2 regions of the Halalkalibaculum sp. DA384 genome follow, and region 2 is predicted to be linked to the other one. Evidence: riboswitches for the same ligand, from Rfam matches in the RefSeq annotation. Region 2 holds a riboswitch; the other holds the start of a gene.
The links. A riboswitch is a leader RNA that binds a small molecule or an ion and turns the genes downstream of it on or off. The one in region 2 is predicted to bind thiamine pyrophosphate.
Positions count from the first base shown of each region.

Region 1: it holds a riboswitch for thiamine pyrophosphate, as region 2 does, so the genes downstream of both, ACG2E4_RS01400 (TonB-dependent receptor) here and thiD (bifunctional hydroxymethylpyrimidine kinase/phosphomethylpyrimidine kinase) in region 2, are expected to answer to the same signal.

Region 1 covers NZ_JBINJE010000001.1:353,056-356,265, reverse strand. Annotated here, with positions in the region: gene ACG2E4_RS01405 (M28 family peptidase) at 20-1,309, opposite strand; TPP riboswitch at 1,585-1,680, shown strand; gene ACG2E4_RS01400 (TonB-dependent receptor) at 1,822-3,210, shown strand, end outside.
Region 2 covers NZ_JBINJE010000003.1:249,695-252,904, reverse strand. Annotated here, with positions in the region: gene ACG2E4_RS03505 (IscS subfamily cysteine desulfurase) at 1-663, shown strand, start outside; gene ACG2E4_RS03500 (DsbA family protein) at 689-1,270, shown strand; TPP riboswitch at 1,477-1,580, shown strand; gene thiD (bifunctional hydroxymethylpyrimidine kinase/phosphomethylpyrimidine kinase) at 1,633-2,469, shown strand; gene tenA (thiaminase II) at 2,526-3,200, shown strand.

The sequences.
Region 1 (3,210 bases), on a different contig from region 2:
ATTGGAAAAATGCGACCACTTAAAACCGGATATCGAGGGTAAGCTCCTCCTCTCCGCGCTGGACGGTAACGGTACCGGTTTCCCCTTCTTCGAGCCCGCCCAGAATCTTCATATATTCATAGATATCCTTCAGGGGCTGGCCATCCAGCTTTATGATTACATCTCCACTCCGGAGTCCGGCCCGCCCGGCTGGTCCACCGGCGTTGACCCCTGTAATTCGCATGCCGGTGCCGTCAAAGCCGTAATCCGGCGTTACGCCAAGGGTCACGCCCTTCATGCTAATCCCCTTCTGCTGTTCACTGGCCGGAACTTCCGTGAATGTAAGCTCGCTGCCAGGTTTGTCCAGCTGTTGTATCACGCGGCGCACATGCTCCAGCACCTTGTCCTGGCCGTCATAATTAATCTGCCCGGCGTCGTCAGTGGGGCGGTGGTAGTCGCCGTGGGTACCGGTGAAGTAGTGCAGTACGGGAATCTGCTTGTTATAGAAGCTGGTGTGGTCGCTGGCTCCCGTTCCATCTGCCGAAGTCTCGATCTGAAGCGAGTCGGTGTTGGCTTCTGCTATGAGTTGCTCCCACCGCTCAGCGGAGCCGGTGCCGAAAATGAGCAGTTTGTTATCCTGCAGTCGCCCGATCATATCGAGGTTGATCATCGCCTCGACCTGCTCTGGCGGTACCGGCAGCTGGTCGACAAAATGCTGCGATCCCAGCAGGCCGATCTCTTCCCCTGAAAATGCAACAAAGACCAGGCTTTTCCGGGGAGAATTAACCGAAAAGTACTGCGCCAGTTCAAGAATGCCCGCCGTGCCGGAGGCGTTGTCATCGGCTCCGTTGTGGATCTGGTTCCTTCGCCGGTTGGCGAGCGAGCCGTATCCTCCCGTGCCGAGGTGGTCATAATGGGCGCCGATGATCATGTAGGAATCTGGTTCTTTGCTTCCGTTTATGATTCCCACTACGTTCCGGGAGAGAAGAGGCCGTTCCCGCTGCCGGGAGGTATCCCCCCGGGGCGGATTGTGGAGATGGTCTGTGGTCACGGTGAAAGGCTGAAAGTAGGTATCGTCTTCGCCCAGTGGTGCAATCCCGAATTGATTGAAGGCATCGGCAATGTAGTTGGCTGCGATCGCTTCCCCGGCCGTGCCTGTTGCACGGCCCCGCAGCGAATCACTGGCAAGAAACTGGATATGGGTCCTGATATCGCCGGGTTCAATGGTGGCGGAAAGTCGTGCCCGGGGCGCTTCCGGGGACGACTGTTCCGGTCCGCATGAAATAAAAAAGAACATGAATGCCAGTAATACCGGGGTTCTACCGTTCATAGCAACAATTGAGTTAAGCAGTACCTGAAAATCGGGAATACAGCATGAAAGTTGCAACAGTAAATCACTTTGTTACAATATAAAATGATTGGCAAAGACCTTTGCAGAACCTGCTATTTTGTTGGGAGGGAGTTGTACTGTCGACCTTATTGAGCTTTTAACGGGAGTACAACTCCCTCAGAACGAAGAAGTGAGGGTTTTGCAAAACCCTCTGGTATTTATCTTTGAAAGATTTTCGAGTAGCATTATATTTACGGCACATACAAATACACACTCACAATGGTTGGGGGTGCTTGCAACAGCGGGCTGAGATCATACCCTAAGAACCTGAACCGGTTAACACCGGCGTAGGGAAACCTGGAGTTCCCATGCTTCAGCACTTCTTGCAAGTTTACCTCCTCCTCTTATAAACAAATAAGATGGAGGATTTTTTCATGTTTACTCACATCACACGTTTTGCAGCAGGAGCGGTATTCCTGTGTTTTATTCAATTTTTTAACCAGAATACGGCCTTGAGCCAGACTGTCGCGGGGGCTGTCATCGATGCCCGGTCCAGCGAGCCCCTCGCAGGGGCCCATGTTGTCCAGGAGGGCACCCAAAACGGGACCACAACAGCCGCGGACGGCAGTTTTAAGCTGCTCCTGGTCGATGGTGGATTAAAAAAAGTCACGGTTTCATTTGTTGGCTACAGGTCAAAATCGATTAATATTGAGGAGCGGGGAGGCGGCGATCTCCGCATTGCCCTTGTTCCGGAATCGGTGATGAGCAGCGAAGTGTTTGTTCGGGCGCTGCGGGTGGATGAGGCCTCACCGATGGCCTACGAAAATATCGAGCGCGAAGAGATCGAAAAGAGGAATCTCGGCCAGGATATCCCATACCTGGTCAGCTCCACCCCATCGGTGACGACCACGTCAGATGCCGGGACGGGGATCGGGTATACCGGCCTGCGTATTCGCGGCGTCGATCCCACGCGTATAAACGTCACGATTAATGGAATTCCGCTGAATGATGCGGAATCGCATGGAGTTTTTTGGGTTGACCTCCCTGATCTGGCTTCGTCGGTGGAAAATATCCAGATCCAGCGGGGAGTCGGCACTTCAACTCACGGCGCGGGAGCGTTCGGGGGCACGATGAATATCCAGACCTCGACGATGACCCCCGAGCCCTATGGGGAGGTCAATACCGGCTACGGCTCATTCAACACTCAAAAAATAAATGTACAGCTGGGTTCGGGCCTGATGGAAAACGGCTGGCAGTTTGAAGGTCGCCTCTCCAAAATCATCTCGGACGGGTATATCGACCGGGCGACGTCCGACCTGAAATCGATCTACCTGAGCGGTTCCCGGAATGGTGAGCGAAGTCTGCTCAAGGTCGATGTGCTCTCCGGCGTAGAGGAAACCTATCAGGCGTGGAATGGCGTGCCGGAACCGGTGTTGAACGGGAATTCAGATCAGCTTGAAAGGTATATAACCAGTCTCGGCATAGCCGGGGAAAAGGCTGTACATTTTCGCAACAACGTGGGCAACCGGCAGTTCAACGAGTTTACCTACGAGGACCAAACCGACAACTACCAGCAGGATCACTACCAGGTCCACTATTCATACCAGCTGGCGGACCGCTGGAATGCCAACGCCTCGCTTCACTACACCTACGGCCGGGGCTATTACGAGGAGTTTCGCGATGAAGATGACCTCGCAACCTACGGTATCGGGCCGATTCAGATCGGCGGCCAGACCATCACCCAAAGTGACCTGGTACGCCGGCGGTGGCTGGATAATCACTTCTACGGGATTGTCTTTTCCACCGATTACCGGGTTGCGGATCGCTGGTCGGTAACACTGGGCGGGGGATACAATGAGTATGACGGCGACCATTTTGGCGAGGTGATCTGGGCGCGCTAC
Region 2 (3,210 bases):
AAGCTGCTGGATCAACGCGACATCCTGTTTCACAGCGACTGCGTGCAGACCTTTGGCAAGATCCCGGTGGATGTGAAAGCCTGCCATCTGGACAGTATCTCCATTTCTGCTCACAAGATATACGGCCCCAAAGGTGTGGGAGCCGCTTACGTCAGGCCTGCTTTGAGCTGGAAGCCGGTGATCCCGGGAACAACGCAGGAAAAAGGCTTTGCTTCGGGAACAGTGAACGTGCCGGGCGTTGGAGCTTTTATGGCTGCTGCCCGTGATATAGCCAGGCAGCGGGAAGATGAGCTGGAACGGGAACGAACCCTGCGCAACCAGTTCCTGGATCTGCTGATGGAAAGTGAATTCGATGTTACCCTGGAGGGCGACCCTGAAAACAGCCTTCCCAATATTATTGGGCTGCGTATTCACGGCATGGAGGGGCAGTACGCCATGATCGAGTGCAACCGCTACGGACTGGCAATTTCGACCGGCAGCGCCTGTTCGGTGGGCTCGGAAAAACCGGCGGCCAGCATGGTGGCCCTGGGGCGTGATGAGCAGGAGGCACGAGAGTTCATCCGTATTTCGTTAGGCAAGCAGACAACGGAAGAGGAGATCTCAGAAGCATTTAATATCCTGGAAAAGGTATTGACCAGGCATTTTAGTATGATTAAGCTTTAACGAATCTTAAACCAGATAACGATTTATGAAACGTTTACTACAAATCCTCTCGTTTTCGACTTTTATTTTCTTGTTAACCGCGGCGGGATCCTTTGCCCAGGAGTCCGACAGTGAAGCCGATATCGTACTGACCGAGTACAGCGACTACCAATGCCCGGCCTGCGCCTATTACCATCCGGTTGTTGAAAAACTAAAAGAGGAGTTCGGGGATAAACTGAAGGTGGAATACCGTTACTTTCCGCTGAACAGCCATCAGTTTGCGGCACTGGCCGCCCGTGCAGCCGAGGCAGCCGGGAACCAGGGGCAGTTCAAGGCGATGCATGATATGCTGTTCGAGAACCAGGACAACTGGTCGAGTTCTGGGAATCCACAGTCGATTTTTATTGGATATGCAAAGGAACTGGGACTGGATGTCCAGCAGTTTCAAAGTGACCTGAATGCTGCAGAAACGCAAAAAAAAGTGATGGAACAGAAGCAGGAAGGAGTCAATATGGGGGTGAACTCAACGCCCACATTTTTTATCAACGGCATCAAGGTACAGCAGCTTCCACGTTCATACGATCAGTTTAAATCTCTCCTGGAAAGCCAGATGTCGGAGGATGCGTAATCTGTAACGAGTAATAAGTGAGGAGTAACGCTGCTTCTACTGCGCATCACGGGTTACTCTTTACTCGTTACCCGTCACGCATCAATAAGTTAAATGCAGACAGTTAATCCGGAAATTAATGCTTTTGAATAAGGCACGGCCCTTCTTCACCGTTTGCATAGCGTAGTGTTTTTCGGTAATATCATCTTGTTCACTTAGTGACCGCTGTTTGTCGTTAGGAGTGCTTTTTCGCGCAGGCGAAAGGGCTGAGATAAGATCCTCAACACTTGACCTGGTTAGTACCAGCGGAGGGAAACGACACCTCAACTTCAGCCCATCTTCTGCCGGTAAACAGCACTAAATAAAATCACTGCTGTTTATCCATGGAAAAAACACCAGCCAAGACGTATGCCCGGGCACTGACCATCGCGACATCTGACAGCGGGGGCGGTGCGGGGATCCAGGCCGATCTTAAAGCCTTTGCTGCGATGGGGTGTTACGGCATGTCGGTACTGGCCGCCCTGACCGCCCAGAATACCACTGACGTCACCGGTATCCACGCCTTGCCGCCCGACTTTGTGGCCCTGCAGATCGATACTGTTATCAGTGATCTGGGCGTAGATGCTGTAAAAATAGGCATGCTGTTCAACACTCCTGTCATGGAAACAGTTGCGGATCGCCTGGAAACTCATGCTGTTGACAACATAGTGCTTGATCCCGTCATGGTGGCCAAGAGCGGGGCCAGGCTTATTGAAGATGATGCAATTGAAACGTTAAAAGAGCGCCTGTTCCCGCTGAGTACGAATATTACGCCCAACCTGCCGGAGGCAGAGACCCTGCTGGATATCCAAATTGAAGACCGCTCACAGATGGAATCGGCTGCCCGGAAATTGCTGGAGCTTGGGCCCCGCTCCGTACTGCTGAAAGGCGGGCACTTCAGCGACGAGAAAAGCATCGATTGTTTGGTACTGAACGAGAAAGACACCAGCGGCCGGGAGGTGTACTGGTTCCAGGCAGAACGAGTTCATACGCCGAATACCCACGGCACCGGCTGTACCCTTTCGTCAGCCATTGCGGCGGGACTCGCAAAAGGGAAGCCGCTTCCTGAGGCTGTTCAGGACGCCAAAGAGTATATCTCCGGTGCCATAAGAGCAGGCAGCGAATACAGCATAGGCGAAGGTCACGGCCCGCTGCACCATTTTTATCAGTGGTGGCAGTAACGAAAATATAAACTACCTCCATAACTAACTGTTGAAAAGTAAATCCAGATCACAGAATGAAATTCACCGACGAGCTCTGGTCAACTATTGAACCGATGTACGACGCCATCCTTGAACTGCCGTTTATCCGGGAACTGACCGATGGGACACTACCCGAAGATATATTCCTGTTCTACCTGAAGCAGGATACCCTGTACCTGGCGGACTTTTCGAGGGCGCTCTCCCTGGCCGGCGTTCGCTGTGATTCCACAACCCAGATGTACGACTTTTTCAAGTTTGCCAGCGAGGCGGTGGTCGTAGAGCGGCAGCTGCACCAGAATTTTTACGAGCAGTACGGAACGGAGATGAACCCCAAAAAATCTCCCTCCTGCTTTTCATATACCAACTTTCTGCTTTCAACAGCAGCTACAAAAGATAATGTCGTAAATATAGCCGCCTTGCTCCCCTGCTTTTGGATATACCGGGAAGTGGGACTGGAGATCTACGAAAATGCAGCCGAAGAGAATCCCTACCAGGACTGGATCGATACCTACGCGGGAGAAGAGTTCAACAAGAGCGTGGATCGCGCTATTGAGATCACCGACGAGGTAGCGGAGCGTGAATCCAAAGAGCGACTGGAAGAGATGACCGAGGCGTTTGTCAAGTCCACCGAGCTGGAGTGGATGTTCTGGGAGAGCGCCTATCGCAGGGAGCAGTGGCCGTTGCGGGAGGTGTTGGAGGAGGCAGAATAGGCAGTATCAA